Regions from separate parts of the Marinobacter sp. genome, predicted to be linked through region 2. Evidence: predicted binding sites of a transcription regulator. Region 2 holds the regulator's gene; the other holds the start of a gene.
The links. The regulator sigma-54, encoded in region 2, starts transcription at its own class of promoters, with help from an activator protein. The targets are predictions, from matches to a motif close to ANTGGCATNNANNTTGCTNT.
Positions count from the first base shown of each region.

Region 1: the regulator sigma-54 is predicted to act here: its motif matches at 3,689-3,708, upstream of glnK (P-II family nitrogen regulator).

Region 1 covers NZ_OZ245935.1:3,777,866-3,785,583, reverse strand. The annotation lists gene hemW (radical SAM family heme chaperone HemW) at 1-229, shown strand, start outside; gene ACO06L_RS17305 (hypothetical protein) at 229-762, shown strand; gene trmB (tRNA (guanosine(46)-N7)-methyltransferase TrmB) at 780-1,514, opposite strand; gene ACO06L_RS17295 (YifB family Mg chelatase-like AAA ATPase) at 1,586-3,118, opposite strand; gene ACO06L_RS17290 (accessory factor UbiK family protein) at 3,182-3,436, opposite strand; gene glnK (P-II family nitrogen regulator) at 3,818-4,156, shown strand; gene ACO06L_RS17280 (ammonium transporter) at 4,230-5,513, shown strand; gene speE (polyamine aminopropyltransferase) at 5,581-6,462, opposite strand; gene speA (biosynthetic arginine decarboxylase) at 6,641-7,718, shown strand, end outside.
Region 2 covers NZ_OZ245935.1:1,520,740-1,528,457, reverse strand. The annotation lists gene ACO06L_RS06960 (YhdP family protein) at 1-810, shown strand, start outside; gene ACO06L_RS06955 (carbon-nitrogen hydrolase family protein) at 841-1,686, shown strand; gene yjgA (ribosome biogenesis factor YjgA) at 1,696-2,217, opposite strand; gene mgtE (magnesium transporter) at 2,379-3,740, opposite strand; gene ACO06L_RS06940 (HPr family phosphocarrier protein) at 3,834-4,103, opposite strand; gene rapZ (RNase adapter RapZ) at 4,111-4,995, opposite strand; gene ptsN (PTS IIA-like nitrogen regulatory protein PtsN) at 5,024-5,494, opposite strand; gene hpf (ribosome hibernation promoting factor) at 5,582-5,890, opposite strand; gene ACO06L_RS06920 (RNA polymerase factor sigma-54) at 5,991-7,511, opposite strand; gene lptB (LPS export ABC transporter ATP-binding protein) at 7,669-7,718, opposite strand, start outside.

The sequences.
Region 1 (7,718 bases), 2.3 Mb from region 2:
AGACGCCATAGCCGCGGAAGATTTACCCCTGGAGTTCCTGATGAACGCCCTCAGGCTCAAAGAAGGAGTGGATGAAAGCCTTTTTTCTGAACGAACGGGTTTACCCCTGACAACAGTTGGGGTAAAACTTGAACAACTGCGAAATGAAAAGCTGATGGTGATCGATCGGCTCCAGGCCACTGACTTGGGCCAGAGATACCTGAACAGCCTGTTGGAGCGTTTTCTGTAATGGACCCTGCACACGGAGTGGCGGCCTTTCCGAAAAGCCTGAAAGCCAGCCTGGTGGTGGCTGCCGTGCTGCTGTTCGCCTTGCTTATGGTCAACCAGCCACTACAGACCGCCTCCGCGCCCCAGGGTATCGTCAGCTATCAACTGGCCGGCACCGCGGATCAGGCCCACGCCATTTTTCGCAGCTGGGGAAGCGAAGGGGTTGCCTGGGCGAAGGTTTCACTGTGGCTGGACTTCCTGTTCATCCCGGCTTACATGCTCGCCCTCATAAATCTCACACGGCATTTCACCCGTGACCGGCCCGGTATTCGTGAGCGAATGGGAGCCCGATGGGTACGGGCCCTGTTCGCGACCGCCGGCCTCAGTGATGGCGCAGAGAACATCCTGTTGCTGAATAATTTCAATCCACCCACCGATGAAGTGAGCCTCTCCGCAACCCTGTGCGCGCTGATCAAGTTCACGGCGCTCACGCTCGGAATTGCAGGATTGGTGATTATCCGCGCGTCCCGGCGCCACCCTCTGGCCCATCACTAGGACCCTCTCACCGGTTATCAGTTGGTCCGGTAAAACAACAGGTCCCAGACGCCATGCCCCAGGGTTTCACCGCGCTTTTCAAACTTGGTAATCGGACGGTCGTCAGGGCGCGGTGAATACCCCCCGGACTCCTGGGTGTTAGCAAAGCCTTCAGACTCGCTCATCACCTCGAGCATGTGCTCGGCGTAATTCTCCCAGTCGGTCGCCAAGTGCAGGATGCCACCCACTCTCAGCTTGTGACGAACCCGCTGGACAAACTCGTGTTGAATCAGGCGGCGCTTGTGATGCTTTTTCTTGTGCCAGGGATCGGGGAAGAACACCATCACCCGGTCCAGACAGGCGTCCGGGAGGCAAAGATCAATGACATCGTTGGCGTCTATGCTGTAGATGCGGACGTTCTCCAGGCCCCGATCCTCAATCTCCTTGAGCAATGCGCCAACACCGGGCTGATGAACCTCAACACCAATAAAATCCTGCTCGGGAGCCGCTTCGGCCATTTCAGCCAGGGACCGGCCCATACCAAAACCGATTTCCAGGTTGAGCATGTTGTCCCGGCCAAAGACCTCGCGTGGATCAATCATTCCATCCTCACGGGTCAGGCCGTATTTCGGCCAGCTACGCTCAAACGCCTTCTTCTGGCCCTCTGTCATTCGGCCCTGGCGCAAAACGAAGCTGCGAACGCCACGGCGGGTGGTTACCGGCGATTCGGCGGCGATATCCTGGGAGTTTTGCGGTTCTTTATGGTCTGTCATCTGCAATCCTTAACCGCAGGCAGCGGGTCTGTTTAACGGTATTTGCCAACAGTTTACCAGAGTGTCCTCGCTCAGGCGGAGACCACCGAGTTACGACCCTGTTGTCGATCCAGCTGCCGGTAGCCCAGTGCTTCAACCAAATGGCTCTGGCGAAGCTCTTCGCAGCCTTCCAGATCTGCAAGTGTTCGGGCAACTCGCAATATGCGGTGTAATGCACGGGCCGAAAGTCCCAGCTTTTCCATGGCACCGGTGAGCAACTGCTCTCCCTCGCGATCCAGCCTGCAAGCGGCCTGCAGTTCACGCCCGGATAAGGCGGCATTCAGACAACCCCGCTCTGATTGCCGGGCTCTGGCAATCAGGACACGTTCCCGGACCGCGGCACTGGTTTCACCATCCCCGCCCTGCTGCATCAGTACGTCGCCGCCCTGCACAGGCACTTCAACGTGCAGGTCAAACCTGTCCAGAAGCGGGCCGGAAATTTTCGATCGGTAACGGGCAACCTGTTGCGGCGTGCACTGACACTCGATGGTGGGATGACCACTATAACCACAGGGGCAAGGGTTCATTGCGCCCACCACCTGAAATCGCGCTGGAAAATTCACCTGCCGCGCCGCGCGGCTGATCGAGATCTCACCGGTTTCCATCGGCTCCCGCAACACCTCCAGAACCCGACGTTCGAACTCTGGCAATTCATCCAGGAAAAGTACGCCCCGATGAGCCAGGGAGATTTCCCCGGGCCTCGGGCTGCTGCCCCCGCCCACCAGGGCAACAGCCGATGCGGTATGATGAGGCGATCGGAAGGGCGGTTCCCGCCAGCCCCCGGGACGAATAGGAAGCCCGGCCACCGAATGCACGCTGGCGACTTCCATGGCAGCAGCATCATCCAGCCCCGGAAGAATACCGGGTAACCGACTGGCGAGCATACTCTTGCCGGTTCCCGGTGGGCCGAAGAACAGCAGATTGTGACTACCTGCCGCTGCCACCTCCAATGCCCTGCGGGGAACCCGCTGGCCGCGGACATCGGACAGATCCGGCACCTCCCCCTTGTTGCCCGGCGGCTCTTGCAGCGAAGATTTGGGCACTGGCACCAGACGGGCGCGGCCACTCAGGTGCTCACACACCGCCAACAGGTGACCGGCGGCCAATACGTCACCCTGGCTGGCCAGGGCCGCTTCCTCGGCATTCCCGTGCGGAACCAGCAAACTCCGCTGATCCTCCCGGGCGGCAAGCACAGCCGGCAATACACCCTTGAGCGGCCTCAATGCACCATCAAGGGACAATTCGCCAAGAAATTCGCAATCGGAAAGACTGTCCACCGGAATCTGGCCCGAAGCCGCCAGGATGCCCAGGGCAATGGGCAAATCAAACCGGCCGCCCTCTTTGGGCAGATCAGCAGGCGCGAGATTGATGGTAATTCTGCGAGCGGGAAATTCGAAGCCTGCGTTGAGAAGGGCGCTTCGAACACGCTCCTTGCTTTCTCTGACACCGGTTTCTGGCAGCCCTACGATCGAGAGCGCAGGCAGCCCGCCTGAGAGATGAACTTCAACAGTAACGGCGGGGGCGGACACGCCAATGGTGGCGCGAGAGTGAACGATAGCGAGCATGACAACCTTCCATGGTGGTGACCGGAAATGCTTGCCCGGCATCCTGCCGGGCGTGTCCGGGATTTATTGTTTCTGCAGGGAATTTTCCAGCTCGGCCACCCGCTTCTCGAGCGCGTCGACCTTTTCACGGGTCTTCAGCAGGACTGCCTGCTGGGCGTCAAACTCCTCCCGGGTTACCAACTCCAGGCGAGACAGAACGGCCATCACGGTGGCCCGGGCCTGGGTTTCAAAATCTTCCCGTGCAGCGCGGGCCATGTCGGGAACAATCTGGCCGAACTGGCCCTGCAGCTGGGAAAAAATATCCTGTGGACCTTTCACACGTCACCTCACAAATTCCTGAAATATCCGGCTTCGACTAAAAGACAGGGCCGGTTGCCGGTTAGCGGGAGTGTATCACACCGCAGCCCCTGCCATACTGTAGGTGGTCGACCCTATAATAAGTGGCGAAGGGCCAGGGAGCTCGCTCCAAATTGGCTCACTGGCCGGCTACCCGCTCTATTTTGGTGCACAAGTTTGCGCCATTCTGGTACGCGGATATTGTAGCCTATTGTTTTTAAAATATTTTTTTGCGTTGGCATACACGATGCTAAAGCTCTCGTACGCAATCCGCACAATTGGTGTGCGAGGTGGCAGCATCCCGAGCTCAACAACCGGCCGACGGGCCCTCACTGTTGAGACGGCTTTACCAAGGAGAAAGCAATGAAACTTGTGACAGCGATCATCAAGCCTTTCAAGTTGGATGATGTCCGTGAGGCACTATCCGAGATTGGCGTACAAGGCGTAACCGTCACTGAAGTCAAAGGCTTCGGTCGGCAAAAAGGCCACACAGAACTCTATCGTGGCGCGGAATACGTGGTGGATTTCCTGCCCAAGGTGAAGGTGGAAGTTGCGATCGGCGACAACCTTCTGGACCAGGTTATCGAGTCCATCACCAAGGCGGCGAACACCGGCAAGATCGGTGACGGCAAGATCTTCGTGACTGAACTGGCTCAAGCCATCCGGATCCGGACTGGCGAAACCGGCGAAGAAGCGGTCTGAACCAGCTCTGATTTTTCGATCAGCCAACGCAAAAAAATTTATAACCTGAAAAGCCTCGTGCGGAGGGCTTCATATGGAAAGCAATCTTAATCACATCTTTGAACTCCAGTATGCGCTGGATACCTTTTACTTCCTGATTTGCGGTGCCCTGGTCATGTGGATGGCCGCTGGCTTTGCCATGCTGGAAGCCGGCCTGGTGCGTGCCAAGAACACCACCGAAATCCTGACCAAGAACGTGGCCCTGTTTGCGGTCGCCTGTACCATGTACCTGATTGTCGGCTACGACATCATGTACGACGGCGGTATCTTCCTGAGCGGTGTAACAACTGTTGCCGAGATGGACGACGCAGCGATTGCGGGCGTTATTGCAGCCTCCACTGAAGCCGGCTTCGGCGACATGGGCGAATACAGCGGCGCTTCTGACTTCTTCTTCCAGGTTGTCTTCGTTGCAACCGCCATGTCCATCGTCTCCGGTGCTGTGGCTGAGCGTATGAAACTCTGGGCCTTCCTGGGCTTCGCCGTTGTTATGTGTGGTTTCATCTACCCGATGCAGGGTTCCTGGACCTGGAACGGTGACGCGGTATTTGGCATGTACGAGCTGAGCTACAGCGACTACGCCGGTTCCGGTATCGTTCACATGGCCGGTGCAGCAGCTGCCCTCGCTGGCGTGATCCTCCTCGGTGCCCGTAAAGGCAAGTACGGCGCCAAAGGCGAGATCCGCGCCTTCCCAGGTGCCAACTTGCCCCTGGCAACGCTTGGTACCTTCATCCTGTGGATGGGCTGGTTCGGCTTCAACGGCGGCTCTACCCTGAAGCTGGGCGGCATCGGTGTCGCCAACGAAGTTGCCAACGTGTTCCTGAACACCAACGCAGCTGCCGCCGGTGGCCTGATTGCTGCCCTGATCGTGGCACGTCTGATGTTCGGCAAAGCCGACCTGACCATGGCCCTGAACGGTGCCTTGGCTGGCCTGGTTGCCATCACTGCCGAGCCGGCGGACCCTTCTCCCCTGCTGGCCACCATCATCGGCGCCATCGGCGGCACCCTGGTTGTATTCTCCATCGTGACCATGGACAAGCTGCGCATTGACGATCCGGTCGGTGCCATCTCTGTACACGGTGTTGTGGGTATCTGGGGTATCTTCGCGGTCCTCCTGTCCGACGCAGACGCAACCTTCATGGGTCAGCTGGTCGGCATGCTCACCATCTTCGTCTGGGTATTTGTTACCAGCCTGATCGTCTGGAGCATCCTGAAGGCCGTCATGGGCATCAGGGTTTCCGAGGAAGACGAGTACGAAGGTGTGGATCTATCCGAGTGCGGCATGGAAGCCTATCCGGAGTTTGTCAGCGGCAAGCAGTAATCGCTGATACGGGTAACGAAAAAGGGGCGCCATCCGGCGCCCCTTTTTTTGTCTGCCTATTGCCACCTTAACCTTCTTCCGGACGGACCTCGTCTTCCAGCGCATCCACCATGAACTGGGGCATCGCCAGGGCACCGTGATGAACTCCGGAATTGTAGTACCGGGTCACGAACGGACGGTTGTTGGCGTCTTCCTCGCGGAAGTACTTGATCGGGTTTTCCTTGCTGGCCATGGTGCAGCTCCACCAGCCCGTCGGATAGACCGGCTGAGGAAATGGCAGGGTCTGCACGTGCTCGAACCCCGCCTTGCGCATGTCCTCGTGAATACCCTTGATGATGCTGTCGGTGTGCAGCAGCGGCGACTCACTCTGCTGGACAATAATGCCACCCTCACGCAGTGCCAGCATGGCATCCCGATAGAAGTCCAGGGCAAACAGGCCTTCGGCCGGGCCAACCGGATCGGTGCTGTCGATGATAATGAGGTCGACACTGCTCGGCTCAATGTCCCGCATCCACTGAATGCCATCCCCGAAGAAGAAGTTGGCGCGCGGATCACTGTTCGCTTCGCAAAGCTCCGGGAAGTACTTTTCCGACATGCGGGTGACGCGCTCGTCGATTTCCACCTGCCAGGCTTCCTCAACGCCCGGGTGTTTGAGCACCTCTTTCAAGGTACCGCAGTCACCACCGCCAACAATCACCACCTTTTTGGGATCCCGGTGAGTAAACAGGGCCGGATGGGTCATCATCTCGTGGTACAGGAAGTTATCTCGGGTGGTCAGCATCACACAGCCATCCAGGACCATCAGGTTACCGAAGGTCTCGGTCTCATAGATTTCCAGTTTCTGGAACGGTGTCTGCTCCTCGTGGAGCTTCTTTTTCACCTGCAGGGAGAACGCCGTCCCCTGGTCCTGGAATACCTCGGTAAACCAGCCGTCATTGAGTGCTGTCATGTCTTGCCTCCCGCTGTGGGTCATGGGCTGAATGGAAAGGGCGTATTGTAGGGGCGCCCCATCGTGAGCTAAAGCGATAATCGCGGTGAATGGCCACGTATTTTCCGCACCCAATGCTTTTAGCCCGGAGTGGGAATCCATACAATGGCGGCCAGTGTTTCCTGACAGGATAGCAAGCATGAGCGAAGCCAGCGCCACCCCGGCCCACAAGGTATACAACATTGCCCACTGGAGCGATGGCTACATCGGTGTCAATGATCAGGGCCAGGTACTGATCCGTCCGGATCGTGGCCACAGCCCGGCCCGAATCAACTTGCCGGAACTGACCAGAACGCTGACCGATTCCGGGGTTCAACTGCCGGTACTGGTGCGCTTCGTTGATATCCTGCACGACCGGGTCAACAAGCTATGCAGCGCCTTTAACAAGGTCGCAGAAGAACACGCTTACCAGGGACGTTACACAGCGGTCTACCCGATCAAAGTCAATCAACAGCGCCGTGTGGTCGAGGAACTGCTGGCCGCCGAGCCGGCCGCCTCGAAAGGGCAGATCGGGCTTGAAGCGGGCAGCAAGCCTGAACTGATGGCAGTGCTGGCGATGTCGCAGCAGCCGGGATCGGTAATCGTCTGCAACGGCTACAAAGACCGGGAGTACATCCGCCTGGCCCTGATCGGCCAGACCCTGGGTCACCGGGTATTCATCGTGGTGGAGAAAAAGTCGGAACTGCCACTTATTCTGGATGAGGCAAAAAGCCTGGGTGTTTCGCCCCTGATCGGGGTTCGGGCCCGGCTGGCAACCATCGGCAAGGGTAACTGGCAGAACACCGGCGGTGAAAAATCCAAATTCGGTCTATCCGCCAGCCAGGTGCTTGATGTGGTGAACACGCTGCGCCAGGCAGGTGCCCTCAACACCTTGCAACTGCTGCATTTCCACCTTGGCTCCCAGATTGCAAATATCCGCGACATCCAGACTGGCCTCAGGGAATGTGCCCGCTTTTACAGCGAACTGCGCCAGATGGGCGCACCGATCGGAACGGTAGATATTGGCGGAGGCCTGGGTGTGGACTACGAGGGCACTCGTTCCCGCAGCAGCTGCTCCATGAATTACAGCGTTTACGAGTATGCCTACAATGTCGTACACGTACTCCAGGCAGAGTGCGATCGCCACGGTATTCCCCATCCGGATCTGATCAGCGAATCCGGCCGAGCCCTGACCGCGCACCACTCTGTGCTAGTAACCAACGTGATCGACCACGAAG
Region 2 (7,718 bases):
TCGATCGCTGAGCTTCAGCTGAACGAGGAATCCCTCGGTCAATGGGCTTTCGGGCTTCGTCCCGAACCCTTCCGGCTGAAAGTGAACGACATTGAGGGTCGCCTCAATTCCCTGACACTGCTGGGAGATATGACCTGGAGCATAGTCGGAGACCGCGAAACCAGCCGGTTCAAGGGTTCAATCACCGGCGGCGCCCTGGCGGATCTGAATGAATTGTTGAATGCAGAAATGCCGGTCACCAACGAGGGTACCAATATCGAGCTGGATCTGGACTGGCCCGGCCGCCCGGATGAGTTTTCCATCCCGGAACTCAGTGGCTCTGTAAGCCTGAGGCTGGATGAGGGCGTGATCCTTGAGCGAAACAACACGGCCCAATTGTTCCGGGTTTTCAATCTGCTGAACTCCGACACCCTCTGGCGCCGGCTGAAGCTCGACTTCTCTGATCTGTACGAACGGGGGGTGGCCTTTGACGCGATCTCGGGCAAGGCGCAGATCATTAATGGATTGCTGACCATGGATCCGGAGTTGCAGATTGTCGGCCCTTCGGGAGCCTTCAAACTTAGCGGCACAACCAACATGGCCAGGGAGGAGCTGGATATGCGGCTTGTGGTAGTGTTACCTCTGACCCAGAACTTGCCCCTGGCCGCTTTGCTTATGGGGGCCGGAGCGCCGATTGGCGGCGCCCTGTTTGTGCTGGACAAGATTCTGGGCGATCCTCTGAGCAAGCTGACCAGCGCAACGTACAGTGTGACTGGTACATGGGATGAGCCTGAAGTGGATCTGCAGCGGGTATTTGATACCGGCGAGTGATTTTTCTGTTCGGCAATAGTGGAGGCAGTTATGAGTAAGCGTGTTTCCAACCGGGTCGCAGCCATTCAGATGGTCAGCGGCCATGATATTGAGGCCAACCTGGCCGAAGCGGAAAAACTGCTGACCGAGGCCGCCGCAGAGGGCGCGTCTGTTGCGGTTCTGCCGGAAAACTTCGCGGTCCTGGCCACTTCCCAGATGATTGATTGTGGTCGCCGGGAAGCGGGCCCGGAACCCATCATCCGATCATTCCTCGCGGAACAGGCCCGAAAACTGGGAATCTGGATCGTTGGCGGATCAATGCCTGTGGCCAAGCGACCGGATGGTTCAGAGATCGGCGATCGTGTCCGGGCAACCTGTCTGGTGTTTGACGACCAGGGCAGGGAAGTTGCCCGCTACGACAAAATCCACCTGTTCGATGCCATGGTAGAAGACGCCCATGGTCAGTACCGGGAATCCGACACATTCGAACCTGGCGACCAGGTGGTGACCGTGGATACGCCCGCCGGAAAGCTGGGCCTGGCTATCTGTTACGACTTGCGCTTCCCGGAACTGTTCCGGTTATTGCGAGAGCAGGAAGTGGACTGGGTTTGCCTGCCGAGCGCCTTTACCTGGCAGACCGGCGACGCCCACTGGTATCCGTTGATCCGGGCGCGAGCCATCGAAAACCAGGTATGGGTAGTGGCGCCGGGCCAGGGTGGCCAGAACAGCGAGCGCCGGCGGACCTATGGCCACAGTCTGATCTGTGATCCCTGGGGCCGGGTGGTCACGGAAATGGGCGAAGGGCCGGGCGTGGTTGCCGCCGAGCTGGATTCAGATCAGGTAGCCAATCTGCGCACCCGTATGCCTGTGTGGGAGCACCGTCGGCTCAAAGGCTGATTCAAACGCTCACATGGCCTCGGCGTCGTCGATGCATTCGCGAAGATAGCGGAACAGTTTCCGGGCCTGGCCGGTGTTCTTCTGTTTCTCCACATCCTTCCGGGCGTTGCGGGCAAGGTTGCGCAGATGCTGCATATCGGCGCTGGGGCAGTAGCTGAAGAATTCGCCAACGACTGAGTCGCCCTCGGCAATCATTCGGTCCCGCCAGCGCTCCGCCAGGTGATGCCTGCGGGTGTGTTCCTCGCTACCGGCATCAAAGGCGTCTATGGCTTTCGCCAGGGCCTCGGGATCGTCCTCCTGGCGGATGACTTTGCCGATATATTGCAGGTGCCGGCGTTTGGCCTCGTTCTGGCGGATACGCCGGGATTCTTCTATCGCAGCGAGAAGGGTGTCGCTGATCGGCAGCGTTTCCAGTTGGTCGTTGCTCAGGTCCAGCATCCGTTTGCCGAGATCCTGCAGGGCGTGCATTTCCCGTTTCAGCTGGGATTTGCTGGGACCGTCGTATTCTGGTGTTTCGTTGTCGTCTTTCATAAGTTCAGCCTGATTGTCGGGTTACGCTGCGCTAACCCGACCTACAAAAAAAGAGCACCCAACCGTAGGTCGGATTAGCGAAGCGTAATCCGACACCCGATCAAGCATAGAAATCCGCGCCAACCGTAGGTCGGATTAGCGAAGCGTAATCCGACACATTGCTAGGCGTAGAAAATCGTCGCAAGGCCAAGAAAGGCCATGAACCCGACTACGTCCGTAACGGTCGTGAGAATCACGCTGCCTGCCAGGGCCGGGTCGATATTACGCGATTTGAGAAATAGTGGCAGAACCGTGCCCACCAGCGCCGCGGCAACCAGATTGATCACCAGTGCGGCGGCGATGATGGCACCGATCAGCACATCCTGGAACCAGAGCATCGCGGCGCCGGCTACAACGGCGGCCCAGAGCATTCCGTTCATGATGCCCGAGAGGAACTCCCGGTTCAGCAACCAGCGGACGTTGGCACCGCTGATCTGCCCCACAGCCATGCCGCGGATGACGAGGGTAAGGGTCTGACTGCCCGCAATGCCGCCCATGCTTGCGACGATGGGCATTAGTACCGCCAGGGCCACGACCTTGGCGATGGTTTCCTCGAATAACCCGATCACAGCCGATGCGATCAGGGCGGTGATCAGGTTGATCCCCAGCCAGATGGCACGGCGGCGCGATGTCTTCCAGACCGGCGCAAAGGTGTCCTCGTCTTCGTCCAGACCCGCCATACTCATCAGTGAGTGGTCCGCATCCTCCCGGATAACGTCAACCACGTCATCGATGGTGATGCGCCCCAGCAGTCGGCCTTCCTCGTTCACCACCGGCGCCGAGATCAGGTCGTAGCGTTCAAACAATGTCGCTACCTTGGTGTCGGAGAGGCTTACGGGAATAGGCTCGATGTCGGTATCCATCACTTCCCGCACGGTGGAAGCGGGGTTGGATACCAGCATTTTGGTAATGGGCAGCATGCCAATGAAATCATCCCGCCGGCTGACCACGATCAGGCTGTCGGTCATGGGTGGCAGGGTGCGGTGCCTGCGCAGGTAACGCAGTACAACGTCAATGCTGATGTCCGGGCGCACCGTAATGGTGTCCGTGTTCATCAGGCCGCCTGCGGTGTCCTCCGGATAGGAGAGCACTTCCTCCACCCGCTGGCGGTCCTGCTCGTCCATGGTGTCCAGTACTTCCTGGATCACCGTGTCCGGCAGTTGCTGCAGCAAGTCGGCCAGGTCGTCCGACTCGAAATCCTCGATAATATCCGCCAGTTCTTGGGCGTTCAGCTGGCTCAGGAAGTAACCACGGATATCGTCGCTCAGGTACTGGAGGACTTCCCCTTCCAGCTGCTTGTCGACGAGGTTCCACAGCAGGGCACGCTGCCGGGGCGGGGAGGATTCCAGCAGATGGGCAATATCACTGGGGCTCAGGCCACCGTTCAGGATGCGGGCAACCTGCTTCAGTGCGCCACTGTCCAGGGCTTCGCTCAGGGAGCGAAGGCGCTGGCGGGCCTGGCTTTTTTCCAGAATATCGGTCATGAATCACCCGGCGTCAGAAAACGCCTGTATTATAGCGGAGTTAGGCGCTATCGGTGAGAAAGAGTTGTAGGTGAATGCCGTACGGAAGGGGGATTACTCGCCCTCGCCGAAATAGTCGTTGATCAGTTCAACCAGTGCCTCAACGGCCTGTTCCTCGTCCGGACCGTCGGCAATTAGCTCCACATCGGTTCCCTGGCTGGCTGCCAGCATCATCACCTGCATGATGTTCTTTGCGTCCACATCCCGGCCCTTGCCGCTTATTCGCACGCTGCTATCAAACTCGGACGCCGTGGCAACCAGCTTTGCGGTGGCGCGCGCATGCAGGCCCAGTTTGTTGATAATGGTAATCGGGCGGCGAATCATGGTGCGATCAGATCTCTTCCCGGGTCTGCAGGTGTGGCAGTTCGGTATGGCGCACCTGCACATTGTTGTAACGTTGCCGGAAGTGCTCACCCAACTGCTCGCACACATACACCGACCGGTGCTGGCCGCCGGTACAGCCAATGGAAATGGTCATATAGCTTCGGTTGCTGTCTGCGAAGGAAGGCAGCCAGGTATCCAGAAATGCCTTCAGATCATCAATCATTTTCCGGCTTGCCGGTTCTTTTTCCAGAAATTCGATCACTGGCTGATCCGTACCCACGTATTTCCGGAGGCTCGTATCCCAGTAGGGGTTCGGCAGGCATCGGACATCGAATACGTAATCGGAATCCAGCGGAACACCGTGTTTGAAGCCGAACGACTGGAATAGCAGGGCCAGTTCCTGGTCTTTCCGGCCAACCACCCGTTGCTTCACCATGTCCCGGAGTTCGTACATGGACATGCCCGTGGTGTTCACATACAGGTCGGAAAGCTTGGAGAGCGGCTCAAGAAGCTTCTTCTCGCTGGTAATGGCTTCCCGCAGGGAGGTCCTGTCGTCACTCAGCGGATGCTTTCTGCGGGTGGCATGGAAACGCTGAAGCAGAGACTGCTCGTCGGCATCCAGGAAGATAATTTCAACGGTAACCCCGGTCTCCTGAAGGCGTCGGTAAATTTCTTCGAAATTGGCCAGTTCACCGGAAAGGTTGCGGGCATCGATACTGACGGCCATCTTGCCCAGCCGGCCAGGCTTGGTCTGGCTGGCCGCTTCCCGGGTGAGGGGGAAAAGCAGGCCAATGGGAAGATTGTCGATACAATAGAACCCGAGGTCCTCCAGCACATGAAGCGCGGTACTCTTGCCTGAACCAGACCTGCCACTGACGATGATCAGCTTCATGACCAAACTACCTCCACTGCAATGAATATCAGCCGCCTGAGGCGGTCATGCGCTGGTACAGCGTGCTGGCGTCCTCGCATTGCCGGAGGCGATCACAGAACGACCGCTCATTGAACTTCTCCGCCAGTTGGCTCAGCAGCTCCAGGTGTTCGCTGGTTGCCTCTTTTGGGACGATCAGGGCAAAAATCAGATCCACCGGCTGATTGTCGATAGCATCGAATTCAACGCTTTCTTCAAGCGTCATCAGTACGCCCACCACGTGATCAAGGCCTTCCAGGCGGCAGTGGGGAATGGCGATTCCCTGGCCAATGCCGGTGCTGCCCAGGCGCTCACGGGAAATCAGGTTGTTGAAAAGCTGGGTCTCGCTGAGCGTGTTGTCCTGATGGTTTATCTGCTCGGCAATAAACTCCAGGGCCCGTTTCTTGCTGGACGCAGCTACCCTGCAGAGGGTGAGCTCCGGCGCAAGAATGTTGTCTATGGTCAGGGATGTGTCGCTCATGGATCGACTGCGTTTCCGTTAAAAAAAAGGCTGCGACATGTTGCTCATGTCGCAGCTCGATTAGATGAATTGCATGAAAACAGCCAGTTAGCGAGAGCCGTTTCCGTGCATCCGGTCTACATTCTTTTCCTTGTGCTTGAGAATCTGGCGGTCCAGCTTGTCGATGAGGGCATCGATGGCTGCGTACATATCCTCGTTTTCTGCCTTTGCGTGAATCTCACCACCAACCACATGCAACGTGGCTTCCGCAATCTGACGCACCTTTTCCACTTCCAGGGTCACCTGGCAGTTACTGATGTGGTCAAAGTGACGCTCGAGCTTTTCGAACTTCTCGGAAACATAATCCTTCAGTGCGGGAGTCAGTTCTACGTGATGGCCTGAAATATTGAGTTGCATAGGCGTCTCCTGTTGTCATCATGCCGGCTCCCGGGAGCCGGTCTGGGTGCTGGCGCATTGTGCGCCGGCGAATACGGTGTTGCGTCCCGCCCCGGGGTATTCAAACCAGCCGCTTGCGCTCGTTGGACGGCGGAATGTGCATGGCCTCCCGGTACTTGGCAACGGTGCGTCGCGCAACCTTGATTCCCTGTTCCCCTAGCATGGCTGCAATTTTACTGTCGCTCAACGGCTTTTTGGGCGTTTCCGCCGCAATCAGTTTCTTGATCATCGCGCGTATGGCCGTGGAGGAGCATTCTCCACCCTCGTCAGTGCTGACATGGCTGGAGAAGAAATACTTCAGCTCGAAAATGCCCCGGGGCGTATGCATGTATTTCTGGGTGGTTACCCGTGAAATCGTCGATTCATGCATTTCTACCGCCTGGGCGATGTCCGAGAGGATCAACGGCTTCATGGCTTCCTCGCCGTGATCCAGGAATCCCTGCTGGTGCTCGACAATACGGGTCGCCACTTTCAGCAGGGTCTCATTGCGGCTCTGCAGGCTCTTGATAAACCATTTGGCCTCCTGCAACTGATCACGCAGGTAGGTGTTGTCTGCACTGCTGTCCGCACGCCTTATAAGTGAAGCATAGCTGGCATTGACCCGGATGCGTGGTGCAATTTCCGGATTCAGTTCAACGCGCCAGCGGCCATTGTGCTTGCGAACGATGACATCCGGAATGACGTAGTCGGGTTCGGCGCGGTCAATGACGTCACCCGGCCGCGGGTTCAGACCGGTGATCAATGCCAGGACTTCCCTGAGCTGATCCTCTTTCAGGCGGCTGCGGCGCAGCAACTGTGCGTAGTCCCGGTTGCCCAGCAGGTTAATGTAATGGGTGATCACCAGTCGCGCCTGGGCCAGCCAGGGCGTGTCTGGCGGCAGCTGGTTGAGCTGGATCAGCAGGCATTCCTGAAGGTCCCGGGCAAACACACCGGGCGGATCAAAGTGCTGCAGGCGGTGCAGGACGGCCTCCACTTCATCCAGTTCAAGAGGGTCTTCCTCGTTCTCATCCAGCAGTCCGGCGTGGATTTCCTCCAGCGGGCTGGTGAGATAGCCCCGCTCATCCACCGCGTCCATCAGGGCATGGGCAATGGCCTGGTCCCGTTCACTCAGCGGGGTCAGATTGAGCTGCCATTCCAGGTGATCCTGAAGTGTTTCGGTGGGCGAGTTTCGGGTTTCGAAATCGTGATCGTTTTCGTCGTCATTGCGGGCGGCCGGGGCGGGTGCAGACTGGTATATGTCGTCCCAGGCAGTGTCTACCGGCAGGTCGTCCGGAATGTTGTCCGGGATGTCGTTTTCAGAAGACCAGTCCGGGCCGTTTTCCGATTCGTCCCAGTCGCTGGACGGTTCCGGCGCGGTTTCAGCAGCTGATTCGGTGGCGTTGGCTTCGCGCTCATCGTTCTCTGTAGCTGCATCGTTCTGATCGTCGTCCTCGGAAGTCTCCAGCATTGGGTTTGATTCCAGTGCCTGCTGGATTTCCTGCTGGAGGTCGAGGGTGGAGAGCTGGAGAAGCCGGATAGCCTGTTGCAGCTGGGGCGTCATGGTCAGGCTCTGACCCAGCTTTAACTGTAAGGAGGCTTTCATAACCATGGTTCAGGATCCGTCACTCATCAGCGCTTTGTGTCATAAGTCGTGAAAAAATCTATATATGCCGGTTACTTGCCGTAGTTTTATTTTACCCTAGCAAGTTCTTTGCCGAGTTTACTTGCTACAGATCATCAAAACAATGAGCCATTCGGTGTCACAGCCTGAATTCGTCGCCCAGGTAGACTTCCTTGACTTGCTGGTTGG